Regions from separate parts of the Baekduia sp. Peel2402 genome, predicted to be linked through region 1. Evidence: riboswitches for the same ligand, from Rfam matches in the RefSeq annotation. Region 1 holds a riboswitch; each other region holds the start of a gene.
What was found. A riboswitch is a leader RNA that binds a small molecule or an ion and turns the genes downstream of it on or off. The one in region 1 is predicted to bind cyclic di-AMP.
Positions count from the first base shown of each region.

Region 2: it holds a riboswitch for cyclic di-AMP, as region 1 does, so the genes downstream of both, ACT01A_RS00640 (septal ring lytic transglycosylase RlpA family protein) here and ACT01A_RS18220 (transglycosylase family protein) in region 1, are expected to answer to the same signal.
Region 3: it holds a riboswitch for cyclic di-AMP, as region 1 does, so the genes downstream of both, ACT01A_RS06885 (hypothetical protein) here and ACT01A_RS18220 (transglycosylase family protein) in region 1, are expected to answer to the same signal.
Region 4: it holds a riboswitch for cyclic di-AMP, as region 1 does, so the genes downstream of both, ACT01A_RS01435 (NlpC/P60 family protein) here and ACT01A_RS18220 (transglycosylase family protein) in region 1, are expected to answer to the same signal.

Region 1 is NZ_CP199582.1:3,736,547-3,741,415, reverse strand. Features, by position in the region: gene ACT01A_RS18230 (SLC13 family permease) at 1-861, shown strand, start outside; gene ACT01A_RS18225 (hypothetical protein) at 997-1,248, opposite strand; gene ACT01A_RS18220 (transglycosylase family protein) at 1,353-2,027, opposite strand; cyclic di-AMP (ydaO/yuaA leader) riboswitch at 2,039-2,203, opposite strand; gene ftsH (ATP-dependent zinc metalloprotease FtsH) at 2,429-4,375, shown strand; gene ACT01A_RS18210 (hypothetical protein) at 4,522-4,869, shown strand, end outside.
Region 2 is NZ_CP199582.1:130,438-135,306, forward strand. Features, by position in the region: gene ACT01A_RS00630 (amidohydrolase family protein) at 1-709, shown strand, start outside; gene ACT01A_RS00635 (hypothetical protein) at 818-949, shown strand; cyclic di-AMP (ydaO/yuaA leader) riboswitch at 995-1,219, shown strand; gene ACT01A_RS00640 (septal ring lytic transglycosylase RlpA family protein) at 1,227-1,961, shown strand; gene dinB (DNA polymerase IV) at 2,045-3,154, shown strand; gene ACT01A_RS00650 (alpha/beta fold hydrolase) at 3,165-3,980, shown strand; gene ACT01A_RS00655 (methyl-accepting chemotaxis protein) at 4,073-4,869, shown strand, end outside.
Region 3 is NZ_CP199582.1:1,399,845-1,404,713, forward strand. Features, by position in the region: gene ACT01A_RS06880 (glutamine synthetase family protein) at 1-936, opposite strand, end outside; gene ACT01A_RS06885 (hypothetical protein) at 1,055-1,933, opposite strand; cyclic di-AMP (ydaO/yuaA leader) riboswitch at 1,945-2,087, opposite strand; gene ACT01A_RS06890 (c-type cytochrome) at 2,426-2,923, opposite strand; gene ACT01A_RS06895 (DNA polymerase III subunit alpha) at 3,124-4,869, opposite strand, start outside.
Region 4 is NZ_CP199582.1:281,595-286,463, reverse strand. Features, by position in the region: gene ACT01A_RS01445 (helix-turn-helix transcriptional regulator) at 1-602, opposite strand, end outside; gene ACT01A_RS01440 (SDR family NAD(P)-dependent oxidoreductase) at 706-1,401, shown strand; gene ACT01A_RS01435 (NlpC/P60 family protein) at 1,414-2,334, opposite strand; cyclic di-AMP (ydaO/yuaA leader) riboswitch at 2,344-2,476, opposite strand; gene ACT01A_RS01430 (ABC transporter permease) at 2,552-3,316, opposite strand; gene ACT01A_RS01425 (ABC transporter permease) at 3,313-4,092, opposite strand; gene ACT01A_RS01420 (ATP-binding cassette domain-containing protein) at 4,093-4,869, opposite strand, start outside.

The DNA.
Region 1 (4,869 bases):
ACCGCACTGCTGAACCTCGACACCGCGGTCGTGTTCCTGACGCCGGTGCTGATCGGCGCGGCGCGTGGGGCAGGCGTCGAGGAAGGACCCTTCTTGTACGGGTCGGTCCTGATGGCCAACGCCTCGTCGCTGCTGCTGCCCGGCGCGAACCTGACCAACCTGTTGGTGTTGGCCAGCGAGCCGGTGTCGGGCGCGACGTTCGTGGCGCGCGTGCTGCCCGGAGCGCTGGCGGCAGCGGTCGTGACGGCGCTCGGGTTGATGGCCTGGCAAGGACGACACCCGCGCTGCGACGGCGGCAACGACGCTCGCGACCGTGCGCCAGCCAAGGCCGAGCGTCCGCGCCCCCTCAGCGTCGTCGCCTGCGCGATCGCCGCCGTGCTGGTCCTGGTGCTGCCCGACCCCAGCCTGCCCGTGCTCGCGGTCGGCGTCATCGCGGTGCTCGTGCGGCGCGTTGAGGGCGACGCCGTCGCCGAGGCCGTCGGCCCGCTCGCGCTGCTGGGCCTCTTCAGCGTCTCGGTTTTGCTCGGGGCGCTCGCCCGCACCTGGTCGGGACCGGCCGAGCTGCTCGCGTCCGCGTCACCGCTAGAGACGACCGCGATCGGCGCGTGCGCCGCGATCTTGGTCAACAACCTCCCGGCCGCGGTCCTGCTCAGCGCCGCTCCGCCGCCGCATCCGCGCGCGCTGCTGTTCGGCCTCAACCTCGGGCCGAACCTCGCGGTCACCGGCTCGCTGTCGGCCTACCTGTGGTTCAAGGCCGCGCGGTCTGCGGGCGCGGAGCCGAGCGCGCTGCGCTTCAGCCTGATCGGCGCGCCGCTGGCGCTCGTCGCGATGGCGGCGGCGCTGCTGACGGGCACCCGTTAGGCACCCGTTAACGACCAGAGCCCCTGCTGGCACAGGGGCTCCGGGCGAGGAGGTCAAACGATGATGCAGGAGGAGGTGCTGCGGTGCGTTGCGTTGCTCCCCGGTGATCGGCACGAGGCCGTCCGATCTTGAGCGTCAGTCGGCAGCCAAAAGGCGCACGGTGCGGCGCCCACCGGCCACCGCGCGGTGCCAGGGGCCGTCGCCGTCGAGCTCACCGCCGAAGTCCAGCAGCAGCGCGGCGAGCGTCAGCGCCTCGTCGCGCGGTTGCGGCGGCGAGACGTACTCGCGGTCGCGCCGGCCGGTCAAGCCGGGGCTGAAGTGATCCTCGACCCGCACGCTGAACGACGGGCCGAGCGTCAGGGAAAGCTGGTCGGAGGCACCGGACACGGTGGCGGAAGCCTCGCACAAACCGCGCGCGGGGCTTCCGCCACGACCGCACCGCGCGCGATTGCGCCGCGCGGTGCGGGACGACGTGACCGGTGGTGGTTTGTCTAGGCCTGCGCGCCGCAGACCGGCCAGGGCGCGGTGCCCTGCGCGGCCAGGAGCGCGGCGGCGCGCTGGTCCTGCTCGGCCTCGGGCGCCGCGGCGGGATCGCCGCTGCCGCCCATCGCCTTCCAGGTCGAGCGCGTGAACTGGTACTTGCCGCGGTAGACGCCGTCGGCGGAGATCGCGGTCGGATCGCCGCCGGACTCGCACTGGGCGATCTTCGCCAGCGTCGCGGAGGCGTCGCCGGAGACCGCGGCCGCCGAGGCGGTCTCGGCGTCTTCAGCCAGCCCGCTGGACAGGCCGAGCGCGCCGGCGGTCTGCGGCCCGACGATGCCGTCGACCGTCAGCCCGTTCTTGCGCTGAAAGCTCTTGACGGCGCGGGCGGTGGTCGCGGTGAACTTCCCGGTCTGCTTGATGCCGAGCGCGGCCTGCAGCGCCTTGACGGCGGCGCCGGAGGAACCGGCCTTGAGCGTCTGCGGCGCGGGCGCCTGGGCGGCCGTCTGGCCGAGCGCCAGCGGCGCGCCGAGCGCGAAGACGGCGACGAGCGTGGCGGCGACGCTGCTGCCGGAGCGCCGACGGCGCCGTCGGCGCACCATGGCCAGGCGCGCGGCCACCGCGGTGCGGCGGGCACGCGAGCGCTCCAGCGAAGCCTGGCAGGCGCGTTCGAGGTCTGAGATCACGACGAGGTGCTTCCTTTGCTCTTTCAGGCCTACGGGGTTAGCTGTCGGGCTCGCGCTGAAGAGCTGCGCTACTGCGCCGTGAAGGCGCCGATTCGCCCCGGGAGCCATGCGTGATGGCTCCATTGGGTCCCCCGCTCCCGGGCGCCGTGGCGACCGGGACTCGGCTGGTGTACGACGGCAAAGCCAAGCACATCTGAACGACGCGTGCGGCTTGACATAACCGTTCGGGACCGACCTTTGGATCGGCCTCAGCGACGTGCAGGGCAAAGGTCGCCGTCTGGGCTCGTACACTGCGTCGCCACCGCATGCCTCCGGAGTCAGAAGCCCCCCGTCGCAGGGACGATCGCCAACCGACGCCGTGGCGCGTCGAGGGCGCGCCCGAGGAGAAGAAGCAGGGACCGATGGGCATGCCGCGTCCGCCCGGAGGCCGGCGCTTCATCTACTTCGTCGTCGCGCTGCTGGCGCTGAACTTCCTGTTTGCGTCGCTGGTGCCGCAGTCGACCGACCGCGCCGAGGTCCCGTACTCGCAGTTCCTCAGCGAGGTCGACAAGAACAACGTCAAGGAGGTCTTCGCCAAGGGAGACAGCCTCCAGGGCGAGTTCAAGAACAAGGTCAAGCCGCAGGACTCCAAGGACGACGCGGAGGTCAAGTTCACCACCTTCCGCCCGGCGTTCGCCCCGGCCGACGACACGCTGCTCAACCAGCTGCGCGAGAAGGGCGTCATCGTCTCGGCCAAGGCACTGGACAGCGGGCGCTCGATCTGGGCCGACCTGTTGCTGTTCTTCGGGCCGACGCTGTTGTTGGTGGGGTTGTTCGTCTTCCTGGCGCGCCGCGCGGCTGGCGGGGGCGCGGCCGGCCTCGGCGGTCTGGGCCGCTCGCGCGCCAAGCGCTACGACGCGGCCACCGGAACGCGGACGACGTTCGCCGACGTCGCCGGCATCGATGAGGCCGAAGACGAGCTCGAGGAGGTCGTGGACTTCCTCAAGAACCCGGACAAGTACCGGTCGCTCGGCGCGATGATCCCCAAGGGCGTGTTGTTGAGCGGCCAGCCCGGCACGGGCAAGACGCTGCTGGCGCGCGCGGTCGCGGGCGAGGCCAACGTCCCGTTCTTCTCGATCAGCGCGAGCGAGTTCATCGAGATGGTCGTCGGCGTGGGCGCGTCCCGCGTCCGCGATCTGTTCACGCAGGCCAAGACCGCGGCGCCGTCGATCATCTTCATCGACGAGCTCGACGCGATCGGCCGCCAACGCGGTGGCGGCGCGTCGCTCGGCGGGCACGACGAGCGCGAGCAGACGCTCAACCAGATCCTCACCGAGATGGACGGCTTCGACGGGTCCGAGGGCGTCATCGTGCTGGCGTCCACCAACCGACCTGATGTCCTTGACTCGGCGCTGCTGCGCCCGGGCCGCTTCGACCGTCGCGTGACGGTCAACCCGCCCGACGTCGAAGGCCGCGAGAAGATCCTGCAGGTCCACACGCGATCGGTGCCGCTGGCCGACGACGTCGACCTGAAGGGCATCGCGGCGACGGCGCCGGGCATGGTCGGCGCCGACCTGCGCAACCTCGTCAACGAGGCCGCGCTGCTGGCCGCCAAGAGCGGACACAAGCAGGTTGAGTCGGCCGACTTCTACAACGCCTTCGAGAAGATCGTGCTCGGCACCGAGCGGCGCATCACGCTGTCGCACGAGGAGCGCGAGCGCACCGCCTACCACGAGGGCGGCCATGCGTTGTTGGGGATGTTGGAGCCTGGGGCCGACCCGGTGCGCAAGGTCTCGATCGTCCCGCGCGGCCGCGCGCTGGGCGTGACCTTCCAGTCCCCGGAGAGCGACCGCTACGGCTACGACACCGCGTACCTGCTGGGCCGCATCGTCGGCGCCCTGGGCGGCCGCGCCGCCGAGGAGATCGTGTATGGGTCGGTCACGACCGGCGCCGAATCCGATCTACAGCAGGTGACCTCGATCGCGCGCTCGATGGTCGGCCGCTGGGGCATGTCTGACCAGATCGGGCTGGTCACGGTCATCACCGACGAGCCGCAGTACCCCGGCGCCGGCCCCGCCTCCGAGGCGACCCGCGAGCTGATCGACCAAGAGGTCCGCCGCATCGTCGAGGAGTGCTACAGCCGCGCGGTCACGCAGCTGCGCGAGAACCGCGAGCGCCTCGACGGCCTTGCCCGAGAGCTGCTGGTGCGCGAGACGCTCGACGAAGGCGCGGCCTACCGGGCCGCCGGCTTCGAGCGCGGCTCCGCCCCCGGCGACCGCCCGCCCCACGGGATGCTCAAAGAGCCGTCCGTGACGCCGCAGCTGGACCAGCTCGCGGCGCCCGAGCGGCCCGCGTCCAGCAGCGAGTAGCGAGGACGGCGAAGGCCCCCGAAGGGCCCTTCGCCGGAAGAGCCGCAACTTCCGCGGGCCGTTGCCCGTTCTCCTTGGTGACGGCCCGCGGGGCGCAAAGCAGGTCCTCCCGATGAAGTCGCCCCGGGGCCGTCCTCTCTCTCGCCATGTGCTTCAAGAACGTCCTCGTGGGGGCGGCGCTCGTCGTCGCCCTGATCGCCCCTGCCTCCAAGGCGCAGGCTTCGGCGCGTGCGCCGCTGTACTTCGACGCCGGCAGTGCCGCGGTGCGCGACGACACGCGCGCGGCGACGCTGGCGCGGCTCGATGGGCTCGGCGTTCGCGCGCTGCGCGTGTCGCTGGTGTGGGCGGCGGTCGCGCCGTCGTCCTCCAGTCCCGCGCGGCCGGCGTTCGACGCGAGCGATCCCAATGCCTATGACTGGGGTGGGTACGGGCGGCTGATCGACGCGGCCCACGCGCGTGGGTGGCGGGTGCTGGTCACCTTCACCGCACCCGTC
Region 2 (4,869 bases), 1.9 Mb from region 1:
GCTGCTGTTCGCGATGCACGAGCCCGACGGCTACCGCGAGGCCAACGACTGGGTGTTGAAGTCGTGTGCGGAGTCCGGCGGCCGTCTGGTCCCGCTCGGGCGGATCGACCCGAAGGCGCCTGACGCACTGGAGGAGGCGCACCGCCTGCTGGCGGCCGGCGCGCGGGGCTTCAAGCTGCACCCGCGCAGCGACGCCTTCACGTTGCCCAACCCCGTCGTCGACGAGGTCGTCGCGCTGGCCGGCGAGCACCGGCTGCCGGTGCTCTTTCACGCGGGGCGGGGGATCCCTGATCTCGGGTCCTCGGTCGTCGATCTGGCGCGGGCTCATCCGGGTGCGCGGCTGATCCTCGCGCACGCCGGGATCAGCGACCTCGGGCCGATCGCGCCGCACGCGCGCGAGCTGCCCAACATCCTGTTCGACACCTCGTGGTGGCTGATCAGCGACATGTTGACCTTGTTCTCCACGATCCCGCCCGGGCAGATCTTGTACGCCTCGGATCTGCCCTACGGCGGGCCGCGCTTCCCGTCGCTGCTGATGCTGCGCTGCGCGCGTGCGGTGGGGCTGACGCCGGAGCAGGCGCGGGCGATCGCGGGTGCGCAGACCGCGCGAGTGGTGGACGGAGCGGATCTTCTGGACCTCGGCCCGGCGCCGGGCGAGGACGTACCGCTCGGGCGCCGCGTGCTCGCGTTCGAGCGGGTCATCGCCTAGGTGTCGGCCGCGGTGCAATTGGCCTTCCGCGACGGGGATCCGAGCGAGGCATTGGCCTTGGCGCGGCTCGCGTGCGCGACGTCGCCAGAAGCACAGCATCGGGAAACGTTGAGCGAGATCGATCGTTACCTGGAGCTCGCTCAGCAGCGCGTGGGCGAGGGCTTCGATCCGTTCGCCTGCCTCTACCCGGCGATGGTCGGGATGGTCCTCGCGGGGACCGCAGACGCGCTCTCAGTGTGAGCCTCCTCACACAGTCATCAAGTTCTATGGGTACTCTGGCGAACGCTTGTTCGAACGCCGAGCCGTCTCCACCTGAACGCAAATAGGGAGACGGGCGGGGGACCCAATTGCCTGGTCGTGAGTGCGATCCGACCGGTATGGGGCGAATCACGGGCCTGATGGCCCGGTAGCGACGACGAAGTCGCCCGTATGTGCCAGACCGGCATGTTCGTGGTGGCGGCCTTGCCGCGAGCCCGACAGCTAACCCCGTAGGCGATGACCACAGGAGGTGCCTCCCTTGAGGCTCAAGAACCTGCGCGCCACGGGTCTCACCGGCGCGCTGCTGAGTACGACCATCATCGCGGTGGCTCCGGCCGTCGCGGATTCCGATACGCAGTCCCAGAACACGACGGCCGCCGCCTCGGCGCCGGCCGCTGCGAAGACCGCCGTCCCGCCGCCGGTGGCGACCAAGGCCTCGTCCTCGCTGACGGTGTCCTCGGTGCGCCGCACGGTGATCGCCGGCAAGCGCGTCGTCGTGCGCGGCACCCTGCGTCCCGCCGGCTCCGGCCGTGCGGTGGCGCTCCAGGTCCGCCAGAAGAGTGGCGGCGGCTGGATCACCGTCAATCACGACCGCACGAACGCCAAGGGCCGCTACGTGCTGGCCTGGCGCGCGGCGAAGACCGGCACCCGCCGGATCCGCGTGCACTTCGGCGGCACCCGCGAGCTGTCCTCGGCCCGTCACCAGGCCGGGACTACGCGCGTCTACCGTCGGGCGCTCGCGTCCTGGTACGGCCCGGGCCTCTACGGCGGCCACCTCGCCTGCGGCGGGACGCTGACGCCGGGCACGCTCGGCGTCGCCAACAAGTCGCTGCCGTGCGGCACCAAGGTGACGTTGCACTACAAGGGGCGCACGGTGCGCGTCCCGGTCATCGACCGCGGCCCGTACGTCGGCGCCCGCGAGTTCGACCTGACCGCCGCGACGAAGACGAAGCTCGGCTTCGGCTCGACCGGCACGGTCCTCACGACGCGCTAGCCGCGTCGACGTCGCACCCGCATCACCGGCCTGTCCGCCAGGGCCACGCGTCGCCGTCACTGGCGCCGCGTACCCTGGCGGGCATGGCCAAGCGGGTCATCGCCCACCTCGACTGCGATGCGTTCTTCGCGTCCGTCGAGCTGCAGCGGCGGCCCGAGCTGCGCGGTCTTCCCGTGATCGTCGCCGGGACCGGCCCGCGCGCGGTCGTGACGACCGCGTCCTACGAGGCGCGGAAGTTCGGGATCGGCAGCGCGATGAGCGCGGCCGAGGCCAAGCGCCGGTGCCCGCAGGCGATCACGATCCCGCCCGACCACGCCGCGTATTCGGAGAAGTCGCGCGAGGTGTGGGGGGTGGTCCGCGAGCGGATCGCGATCCTCCAGCAGGCGGGGATCGACGAGGCCTACGCGGACCTCAGCGACGTCGACGAGAAGCCGATCCCGTTGTTGAGGGCGTTGATCGCCGACGTCAAGGAGGCCACCGGCATCCAGATCTCGGCCGGCGTCGCGCCCAACCGGCTGGTGGCCAAGATCGCGTCTGACCTCGGCAAGCCCGCCGGCTTCGTCGCCATCGGCCGCGAGCAGTGCGCCGCCCACATCGCCGACCGCTCGCCGCGGATCGTCCCGGGCATCGGCCCCAAGACCGCCGCGCGCCTAGCCGAGATGGGCTTCGCGACGCTCGGCGCGTTGCAGAACGCGCCCGTTGAGGAGCTCCAGGAGCGCTTTGGCGAGCGCTACGGCTACGACCTGCACCGCCGCGCGCACCTGCACGACGAGTCGCCGGTCGAGACCACGCGCGTCGCCAAGTCGCGCTCGGTCGAGACGACCTTCGACGAGGACGTCGCCGACCACGCCCAGCTGGAGTCGATCCTGCGCGGCCAGGCCAAGAAGCTCGCCGAAGGCCTCCAGCGCAAGGAGACGCGCGGCAAGAACATCGCGATCAAGGTCCGCCTCGACGACTGGACCACGGTGACCCGCGCGAAGACGATCGACACCTACATGAACGACGAGGCCACGATCATCTCCGTCGCCCTCGACCTCTTCCGCGACTACGCACCTCAACGCCCCGTCCGCCTCCTCGGCGTCCGCGTCGCCTCCTTCGAGGACGAGGCCGACGACACGCCGTCGGAGGGCGGGCGGGGATCGGGTCCTCGCCCGGTCCCGCCGGGCCAGCTGGTCCTGCCGATCAGCGTGTAGCGTCCGCCGCATGACGCACCTGACCGTCGGCGGCCGTCAGCTGTTCCACCAGCGATCCGGGAGCGGGAGCGAGCCGCTGCTGCTGATCCAGGGGATGAGCGGGACGCACCTGGCGTGGGGTGAGCCGTTCCTGAAGGGGTTGGCGGAGGACTTCGACGTGGTGGCCTACGACCACCGTGGGATCGGGCGCAGCGATCCGGTTGGCGAGCCGTTCACGATCAAGGAGCTGGCGCAGGACGCCGCCGGGGTGCTCGACGCGCTCGGATGGGAGACCGCGCACGTGGTCGGCATCTCGATGGGCGGGATGATCGCCCAGGAGCTCGCGCTCGCCCATCCGGACCGGGTCCGGACGCTGACGCTCGGCTGCACGTACTGCGGCGGCGAAGGCTCCGAGCTCGCGCCGCCCGAGACGCTCGCCAAGCTCGCACAAGGCTTCCAGTCCGGCGACCGCGAGCTGGCGATCCGCACCGGCTTCGAGGTCAACGTGTCGGCCGAGTTCGCCGCCCAGCCCGGCGCCTACGAGGCGTTCCGCGCGATGGCCAAGGCGCTGCCCGCGCCGCTGCCGGTGATCATGCTCCAGATGCAGGCGATCGGCGGGCACGACACGAGCGCCAGGCTGCCGCAGCTCGAAGGGCTCCCGACGCTCGTGATCCACGGCGACGCGGACCGCATGCTGCCAGTTGGCAATGGCCGGATGATCGCGTCGCTGATCCCGGGTTCAACGCTGGAAGTTCTTCCCACCGTTGGGCACATGTTCTGGTGGGAAAAGCCCACCATCAGCGCGGATCTGATCCGTGGGCACGCGCTGGCCACCATGAGTGGGTAGACGCCAGATGGCCGGATGGCTTAGCCGTCCGGAGTTCATCAGGATTCTGACATTCAGTGAGTCTCGCTGCGTGCCGAGGAGAGGGACAGATCATGCTCGCCTTCCTCCGCTCCTCCAAGAAGCCCGACCCGGCGCTCGCCCAGCTTCAGTCGCGGCTCAACTCGCTCGAGGCCAACTGCCTCGCCTCCCTCGAACAGGGCCTCGCCGACATGGCGGCCGGCGACCTCACGCGCAGCGTCGAGCCCGTCACGCGCCCCATCGACCTTCACTCCGAGGATCCGCAGGTCACGGAACTGGTGGACACGTTCAACGCGATGCTCCGTCGCGCGCAGAACGCGCTCAACGCCTACAACGCCCATCGTGAAGAGCTGCGCGCCGCGCTCGGCGACCGTTCCTCGCTCCAGGACCTCCGCGGCCGCCTCCTCTCGCTGGACGAGCACTGCCTTACCGGCCTGGGCGCCGGCCTCACCGCCGTCGCCGAAGGCGACCTCACCCGCGAGCTCGCTCCCGCCACGGAGCCGATCGCGGTCGCGCCCGGCGCTTTCGCCGGCGCGCTGACCGAGACCTTCAACTCGATGCTCGGCCGCGCCCAGGGCGGCCTGGTCCAGTTCAACGTCATGCGCGAGGAGCTGCGCGCCGCGCTCGGCGACCGCTCCTGCCTCGGCGACCTCACCGCCCGCCTGAACTCGCTGAACGACAACTGCCTGACCGCGCTCCAGAGCGGTCTCGTCGCCGTCGCCGAGCAGGGTGACCTCAGCGTCGCGGCGACCCCGGTCACCACGCCGATCACCGCTCGCCCGGGCCACGAGATCGGCGCGCTGGCCGACACCTTCAACTCGATGCTGGGTCGCGCCCAGGAGTCGATCGAGGCCTACAACGGCATGCGCGG
Region 3 (4,869 bases), 2.3 Mb from region 1:
GCGTCGGCTCCAGGCGACGTAGACCGGCGCCTCGTAGCCGGGGACGAGCCGCTTGTAGGAGTTGACCCACTGGGCGAAGATGGAGGACAACTCGCGGGCGTGCTTGAGCTGGCCGGCGATGAAGGCCTTGCCGATGTCGCTCAGGAAGTACGGGTCGTCGGCGTCGAACATCGCGTTCTTGCCGTCCTTGAAGAGCGACAGGTGCGTATGCATGCCCGACCCGTTCTCGCCGAAGAGCGGCTTGGGCATGAACGTGGCATGCCAGCCGTACTTCATGGCGTACTCCTTGACCGTGATCTTGTGGGTCATGCAGTCGTCGGCCATCTTGAGGGCGGGCGCGTAGCGCATGTCGACCTCGTGCTGCGAGGGGCCGACCTCGTGGTGGGAGTACTCGACGTGGATGCCGAGCTGCTCCAGCGCGATGACGGTCTCGCGGCGCACGTCGGAGCCGGCGTCCAGGGTGGTGAGGTCGAAGTAGCCGCCCTCGTCCAGGACCTCGGTCCCGTTCTTGTCCTTGAAGAGGAAGTACTCCAGCTCGGGACCGACGTTGAAGGTGTCGAAGCCCATCGTGTGCATGCGATCCAGGGCGCGGCGCAGCACGTGCCGCGGGTCGCCCTCGTAGGGCGTGCGCTCCGGCGTGAGGACGTCGCAGAAGACGCGGCCGACGCCCTGCTCCTCCGGCCGCCAGGGCAGGATCGCGAAGGTGCTGGGGTCCGGCATGGCGATCATGTCGGACTCCTCGATCGCGTTGAACCCCGTGATGGAGGAGCCGTCGAAGCCCATGCCGTTCTCGAAGGCGTCGTCCAACTCGGCGGAGTTGATGCTGAACGACTTCAGCTGGCCGAGGATGTCCGTGAACCAGAAGCGGATGAACCGCAGCTGGTGCTCGTCCACGAGGGCCTTGACATCCTCCACCGTGCGGGGTGCTTCGCTCATTGCCGGGACCCTAGAGGATCCGTGGTGTGACGCTGGTCGGAAGCTGAACGCCGTTGTGTCGAGGGAGACGGCGGTGGAGCGCTACGCGCGGGTGGCGCGGCGCGGCGGCGCAGCGCGGTTAGCGCTGGTGCAGGGCGAGCGTCGCGGCGCGGGGCGCGTAGACGGTCGTGTGGGAGGCCTTGGCCGCGGCGGGCTTGGCGCCGGCGTGGCGCACGGCGGCCTGCGAGGAGGACGTCATCGCCGCGAGGAGGATCAGGATCGCGCCGAGGGCGACGGCCCAGAGCGCGATGCGGTCGGGGCGGTGGCCGACGCGGTCGGAGGTCGTCCGGCCGCGATGGCGCTGGGCCATCGAACGCTCGGCGGCGTTCGCGAGACGACCGGCTTCGGTCGGACGGCCCTTGATCTGGATGGTGCGGCGCACGCCGGCGGGCGGCGGCGGGCTCGCAAAGGGGTCGTCGGCCGCGCTGAGGTGGGCGAGCTCGTGGGCGACGGCAGCGGCCGGGGTGTCGACGGCGGCGGTGGCGACGTCAGCCTCGGTGAGAAGCTCGATCGTGCGGCCGCGAGCGTCGTCGCTGGCGTGCAGCTCGATCGTGCGCGAGCGCGAGCGGGCGCCGCTGCGGGCGTCGTCCTGCTCGATCGCGCGGGCGACGGCGCGTGCGCGGCGAGCGTTGGCGTCGTCGTCCTCGGAGACGAGCTCGAGGGTGCGAGAGGTGCCGTGGGACAGGGCAGCAGCGTCAGCGGGGACGAACACGCCGTGGAGCGGGTGGGCGGCGCCGTCTGCGCCGGGGACGGCGGTGGCCGTGGCCGGAGCGGCGGTCAGGCGCTCATCGAGGGGCGCAGCGCCGGCGGCGTCACGCCCGCGCGTCATGCGACGGCGCGGGACGAAGTCGATGTCCTCACCGAGCCAGTCATCGGCCGGACGACGGCCGGGGGCCGCGAGATCCTCGCGCTCCTGCTGCACATCGGCCCACCAGTTGGGCGCGTCCGTCGATGGCATGACGTGTTCTCGGTTCCTCTTCCTTGGGCTTACGGGGTTAGCTGACGGGCTCGCGCCGAAGAGCGGCGCTACGCGAATGCGATTCGCCCCAAACCAACATGGGTCCCCCGCTCCACGACAGGTTGCCCTGGCGAGGATTCAGCGGTTGTGAACGGCGGCATCGTAGCAACGTCGAAATTCCCTGCTAGTTCGCAGAGTTATGGCAAGCGCGAACTGACGGCATAGTCAGGCATGCGTCGGACGGAATGAGCCCGCACCTAGCGGGAAACCGCCGCTTGACATCCGCGAAGCGGCCCGGTGACGAGTTGCTGAGCTCGTGCGAATCCGCTCTTGACAAGGTCGCGCGGCGGACACACGGACGTTTCGTCCCCTGGCGGGACCGTGTCGCGCCGGGCACGGCCGCGCTGCTTGCAACGCCACACACGATCCCGGCCAGCGACCCAGGCCGCTGGCCTGGCCCGGATCGTCAGGCGCGGCGAGGCGGCGGCGGGATCAGCGGCCCGAGACGGTGGCTACGTAGTCGGCGACGTCCTTGGCGTCGTCGCCGTACAAAAGCCCCGAGGGCATCTGGCCGTTGCCGGAGGCGCGGCCGTTCTTGATGGCATCGAGCACGAACGCGGGCTTGAGGTTGCCGCCGTTGAGCGTGTCGAGGTTCGGACCAACCCGGCCGACGGCGTGAGAGCCGGCGAGCGTGTGGCAGGTCGAGCACTTCTCAGCGAAGAGCGCGCGGCCGTTGGTCTGGGCGCCGGTGAGCTGAACGCCGCCAGCGCCGTGGCTGGCGTGATCCTCGCCGTTGTTGACGAGGATGACGGCCGGCAGCGTGACGCCAAGCGCGACGATCACGACCGCGATGCCGACGCTCCACACGCGGCGCTGGGCACGCGTCTCCTTCTTGGAGCCCGCGGGGGGCCGGCCACTGCGCATCGCAGCCAGCACGACCGACAGGCCGATTGCCAGGAACGCGAGGACGAACACGAGGGTCCCGATCACGAGCGTGACCCTATCCGCAGACCCGGGTGCCAAATCAAGTCCGGACCGTCGCGCCGGACTGACGAAGCGGCGGGAAGACGACGCGGAGGACAGCGCGAAGTGGTGCCCCGGGCAGCGAAGGACGGCGCGATGCTGACTCCAACACGGAGGAGGACGGTGCGAAACGGAGGGCCCAGCGCGGTGGAAAGAGAGGGCATGGCTCAGCGGCGGCGGCCGGCGGCGAAGCTCTGGACGGGTGGTGCGATGGCGCGAAAGTCGTCGGTGCCGGTGGCGGCGAGGTCGTCATCGTCGGCGGTGGCGGCGGGTGTGACGGGCCGGAGCGGTGTGGGCGCGATGGCGCCGTCGTCGGTGGCGTCGGTGGTGGCGGCCGCGGGTTCGCCCTCGGCGGCAGCGGCGTGGCGGGCCTCCTGACGGGCGAGCTCGAGGGCGTCGAGCATGGAGACGACGATGTCGGCGGAGATGGTCTCGGAGGAGCCGCCGGTGACCGAGGTGAGGTGCGGCGTCGAGACATCGGCGGCTGGACGCGCGCGGAGGGCGCCGGTGGCGTCGAGGCGGGCGAGGCGGCGGATGACGACGTTGATCGCACCGCCTGCGGAGGCATGACGCTCAAGAACGCCTTCGGCGACGACGAGCGGCTCGGCCCGGACGATCGTGCGGTCACGCTCGTAGACGTTGGGCGGCACGACGAGGTTGACCGTCCCCATCTCGTCCTCCAGCAGCAGGAAGCAGACGCCCTTCGCGGTGCCCGGGCGCTGGCGCGCGACGACCAGGCCGCCGATGCGGACGGCCGTGCCGTGGCGCAGGCGACGCAGATCGCCGCTGGTGACCATGTCCTTCGCCTTCAGCTCGTCGCGCAGCAGCCCAAGCGGGTGCGTGGCGGTTGTCAGGCCGGTCGTCGTGTAGTCGGCGATCATCGCCTCCCAGCCGGTGAGCGCAGCCAGGTCCGGCGTCTGGCCGACGCCGAGCGGCAGCGAGAGCTGGGTCCCGGAGTCGATGCGGGTACGGCGGCCGGACACGCCGACCACCGACGTCAGCAGGCGCTTGCCGGGCGCGGCGACCCCCAGATCCCACAGGGCCCGGCGCCGCGAGCCGTCCGTGAGCGCATCGCAAGCGCCCGACCACGCGAGCTGCTCCAGCGCCGCACGACCGGCTCCAGCGCGCGATGCAAGGTCCTCGATCGTGCGGAACGGCCCTGCCGCCTCGCGCGCGGCGACCAGCGCCTCCACGTCGTCCTGACGCACGCCCAGCACATAGCCCAGGCCGATCCGCACGCCGGGCGTGCCGTCCGCGGCCACGTCGACGACCGTGCACCCCACCCCGCTCGCGTTGACGTCCGGCGGCAGCACCTCGATCCCACGCCGCTGCGCCTCGTGCACGAGCGCGTCCGGCGGGTAGAAGCCCATTGGCTGCTCGTCCAACAGCGACGCCAGGAACTCGGTGGCGTAGTGCACCCGCAGGTAGGTCGACTGATAGGCCAGCAGCCCGAAGGCCGCGCCGTGCGCCTTAGGGAACCCGAAGCCCGAGAAGCCCTTCACCTGGTCCCAGACGCGCTCGCCGAGGGTCTCGTCGACGTCTTCCCAGCGCGCCATCGCCCGCCGCACGAAGCGCCCGTGGTAAGCCTCGATCGCCGCCGTAGAGCGCTTGCGCGACATCGCCCGCCGCAGGCCCTCCGCCTCGCCCGGCGAGAATCCCGCGAACGCCATCGCGACCTCAATGACCTGGTCCTGGAAGATGATCGTCCCGAGCGTGTCTCCGAGGACCTCCTTAAGCGACGGGTGCTCGTAGGGGATCTCGTAGGACGGGTCGGCCCGCAGGCGCTGCAGGCGCTCGATGTAGGGGTTGACCGCGCCGCCGACGATCGGGCCTGGCCGCACGATCGCGACCTGGATCGTGAGGTCGTGCAGCGTCTCCGGGCGCGTGCGCCGCAACGACCCCATCTGCGCGCG
Region 4 (4,869 bases), 2.1 Mb from region 1:
CGCGCCTCGCGCAGATCGGCGACGACCTCGCAGTCCATGCTGCGGGACTCCTCCGAGCTGCGCACGAACCGCGTCGTCGCGCCCGTGAACTGGCTCCAGGCGATGTTGCGCTCGCGCGGGCCCAGGTCGCGCTTGTCGCCGACCAGCGCGATCGCCAGCGCGTTGGCGGCCACCACCTCGTAGGCCGCGTCGATGACCATCACCGGCACGTCGCCGAGCCGGTCGATCACGCGCTGCACCGACGGCGTCAGGTGGCGGTTGATCGTCCCGGCCAGCGGCTCGGCCTGCCCAGCGACGCGGAAGAGGTGCGCGCGCTCGTCGTCGCTGAGCCGCAGCGCACGGGCCAGCGGCGCCAGCACGGACGGCGACGGGTGCGCGGCCCGGCCCTGCTCCAGGCGCGCCAGGTAGTCCACCGACACGCCCGCCAGCTGCGCCAGCTCCTCGCGCCGCAGCCCGGGCGCGCGGCGCCGGCCGCCGCTCGGCAGCCCGACGTCGGCGGGGGAGAGGCGGTCGCGCCATGTGCGCAGGCAGGCGGCGAGCTCGGAGCACGGTCGCGCCCCTGGCGCGGCTGGTTCTCCCAGGCACTGCGGAGGCGTCTCCATGCGCTCCATTGTCGCGCACTCCGGCGCGCCTATCGTCGCCCTGCCAGTCCCAGGGAACCGGCGTCCTCTTTTGCCGCGACGGTCCAAGGCGCACCCTGGAGGCATGACCACCACCTTGATCACCGGGGCCAACAAGGGCCTCGGCCACGAGTCCGCCCGCCGTCTGATCGACGCCGGGCACGACGTCTGGGTCGGCGCCCGCGACGCCACCGCGGGCCAGGACGCCGCCGACAAGCTCGGCGCGCGCTTCGTGCAGCTCGACGTCACCGACGACGCCTCGGTCGCCGCCGCCGTCCAGACGATCCGCGACGCGGGCACCGGCCTCGACGTCCTCATCAACAACGCGGGCATCGTCGGCCCGATGGCCGCGCTGCGCGACACGACCGCCGACGACGTCGCCAAGACCTACGAGACCAACGTCTTCGGCGTCGTGCGCGTCACCCAGGCGTTCGTGCCGTTGTTGGAGGAGTCGGAGAACCCTGTGATCGTCAACGTCGCAAGCGGCCTCGGATCGCTCGCGGTCAACAACGACACGTCGCGCGTCGAGAACACCATCATCAGCCTCGGCTACCCGACGTCGAAGACCGCCGTCGTCGCGCTGAGCGACATGTACGCTCGCGCGCTGCCGAGCTTCCGCGTCAACGTCGTCGACCCCGGCTACACCGCCACCGACCTCAACGGCCATTCCGGCCACCAGACGGTGACCGAGGGGACCGACGCGATCGTGGCGATGGCGCAGGTCGGCAAGGACGGCCCGACGCAGACCTTCCAGGACCGCGACGGGCTGGTGCCCTGGTAGCGGGCGTCGCGCCTACAGGCCCGACGGGTGCCGCGCGACGTAGCCCGCCGTCGAGCGCATCCCCGGGCCCCAGCGCGAGCCGCTGGCGGAGCGGCCGCTGGTGTCGTAGCGGCGGCCGTTGATGACCATGAACGCGTGGCCGCTGTTGGCGTAGATCGTGACGTACTTGCCACGACCCGGCTTGCCGTAGGACATCAACTCGCCCGAGTCCATCGGGCGACCCAGGCGGCCCATGCCGTGCAAGACGTAGGACACGGTGCCCGAGCAGTCGTAGCCGGCCGCCGTGAAGGAGCCGTGGCCGCCGCCGTAGATGTAGGGCTTGAACTGGATGCGGTTGGCGGCCGCGACGGCGCGGCGCAGGAGGATCACGTGGCGGGGGACCACCCGGACGCCGCCGATGCCGGAGCGCTTGAGCACCGGGTGCGTGCCGGTCACGCCGAGCGCCGACCATGTGCCGGGGCCAACGACGCCGTCGGCGGTCAGCCCGTGGGCGCGCTGAAAGGTCTTGACGGCGCTCGCGGTGCCGGGTCCGAAGACGCCGTCGGCGGCGATGCCGAGCTTGCGCTGCAGGAGCCGCACCGAGCCGCCACGGGAGGACGACCCGCCGCCACGCGAAGCGCGCGACGTCCCGCCGGCGCGCGACGCGGCGCGCGCCTTGCCGGACTGGTGGACCAAGCGCCAGGTGACCGTGCCGACGATGCCGTCGACCGACAACCCGTGCTTGCGCTGGAACCGGCGCACGGCCTTGTAGGTGCCCTTGCCGAAGATGCCGTCGGCGGGGGAGAGGCCGAGGTCGCGCTGCAGGACCTTGACGCGCACGCCGTGGCTGCCCTTCTTCAGCGGCTTGGCGTCAGCCGCTGAGGCAGCCGGAAGCGAGATGGCGGCCGCCGCGAGGAGCGGGACCAGTGCGTGGCGGGATCTGGGAACAGGCATAGGGGGCTGCGCCTACGAGGTGAGCTGTCGGGCTCGCGCCGTACAGACGGCGCTACGCGGTCATCCGGACCGTGATTCGCCCCGGCGACCGGGATGCGGTCGCAGTGGGTCCCCCGTCCGTTCGTCTCCGAACGGCTCGGCACGCCGTCGTTCTACCAGTCGAAATCCCTGCAAAGCGCAAGATCCCTTGCAGGATCCATAACCGCAAAGCGCCGTGCTAGACGCCGACGCGACGCATCGAGCGCACGGCGAGCGCCCCGAGCGCGCCCACCAGGCCGACGGTGGCCAGCAGCGCCGGCCACGTCTCGGCCCACGTCACGTGCGCGACGAAGCCCTGCCGGACGCCATCCAGCACCTGCGTGACCGGGTTGACGGTGGCGATCGCCTGCATCCAGCCGGCCAGCAGGTCCATCGGCGCGTAGGCGGTGGTGAACAGCACGGCCATGAAGCCGACGGTCTGCATCAGCGGTGCCGCCTGCTGGGTCTTGAACTTCAACGCGACCAGGACCGCGTACAGCGCCATCGCGGTCGCCAGGCCCATCACCAGCAGCGCGTCGATCGCCAGCGCGCCGGCGCCCGGCCAGTCGACGCCCAGCGCGAAGGCCACGATCAGCAGGAACGTCGCGGGCAGCAACGCGCGCAGCGCCGCGCTCGCCACCAGCCCCGCGAGGATCGTCACGCGCGGCGCGGGGCAGACCATCAGCCGATCGAACCAGCCGCGCTCGATGTCGCGCGCGAGGTTCACGCCGGTCGCCGCGCCCGTGAACGCCGCTCCTTGCAAAAGGCCTACAGGAACGATGAACGTGCGGAAGTCGGTGGCGTCGAAGCCCGGCAGCTGGGCCGCCTCGCCGAACACGCCGCTCAACCCCACCAAGAAGATCGACGGCGCCAGGACGCCCGGCAGCGCCGCGCCCGGCACGCGCGTCAGCTCGTTCAGCGCCCGCCGCACGAGCGCGCCGATGACCGCCAGCGAGCGCCTCATGCGTTGCGCAGCCTTCCGCGCAGCGCGAGCACCGCAAGCGCGGCGAACACGAGCACCAGCCCGACCGCCGCCGCAAGGCCTTCAAGAACAGGCGCAGCCGAGATCCCCGAGATGATGGGGTCGCGCATCCCGTCGGCGACGTAGGACAAGGGGTTGATGTCGGCGAACCAGTCGGCCGGCGCCTCCAGCAGCGCGCGTGGGAAGAACGCGCTGGAGACGAACAGCACGACGAAGACCAGCGGGAAGATCCCCTGGACGGTCGAGGCGTTGCGCGCCCGCAACGCGATCAGCACGCCGAGCGCGGCGAAGCCGGTCCCGGCGATCGCCCCGATCAAGATCACCAACAAGACGCCGAGCACGCCGCCGTGAAACGACACGCCGAAGACCGCGCCGAGGATCAGGAACCAGACGACCTGCGCGGCGGCGATCGCGGTCCCGGCCAGGATCCGGCCGAGCACGATGGACACGCGCGGGATCGGCGAGGCGACCAGCCGATCGAAGAAGCCGCCTTCGATCTCCAGCGCGGTCCCGATGCCCTGCATGACGCCGCCGAGCAGCAGCGACTGGGTCATCGCGCCGGCCAGCTGGAAGTCCAGGAAGCCGTCGACTTCAGGGAAGCCCGGCAGGTCGGTCGACCGGTGCAGCCCGCCGGTGTTGATCGCCAGGAACAGCGTCGGCATCAGCACCAGCGGCGCCAGGAACTGCGGGCGGCGCAGGATGTTGCGCAGCGTCCGCGCCGCGAGCGCCCACGACGGAGAGGCGATCCCGGTGAGCACTTAGACGGCCGCCGGCGCCGGCGCGGCGCCCTCGATCCGGTGCCCGGTCTTCTCCGCGAAGACGTCGTCCAGCGTGGGGCGGACGAGCTCGATGCCCTCGACCGTGAAGCCGGCCTCGTCGAGCGCGCGCACGACCGGCGCCATCGCCGCAGCGCCGGACTCGACGCGCAACGACACGTGGACGCCAGGCGCCGCCGAGCAGAGATCGCCGTAGGGCGCCACGGCGCGCCCCGCGGCCTCCGCGTCTGGCTCGATGTCGCCGCCGTTGCGCGACAACGTGATGTCCAGGTGCGGCCGCCCGACCTCGGCCTTCAGCGCCGCCGGCGTGCCCTCGGCCACGATCCGCCCGTGGTCGATGATCCCGACGCGATCGGCGAGCTGATCGGCTTCCTCCAGGTACTGCGTGGTCAGGAAGACCGTCGTGCCCTCGTCGCGCAGCCGGCGGACCTCGTCCCACAGCGTCGAGCGCGACGTCGGGTCAAGGCCGGTCGTCGGCTCGTCCAGGAACAGGACCTCGGGGGCGTGGATCAACGCCATCGCGAGGTCCAGCCGGCGCCGCATGCCGCCGGAGTAGGTGCCGACGCGGCGCTCGGCCGCCTCCGAGAGCCCGACGCGATCGATCAGGTCCGCGGCGCGCGCGGCCACGCTGCGGCGCGGGATCCCGTGCAGGGTCGCCTGGAGCTCCATCAGTTCGCGGCCGGTCATCAGCAGGTCCAGCGCCGCCTCCTGGAGCGCGACGCCGATTCGCTGGCGCACCTCGCCGGGCTGCGAAGCGAC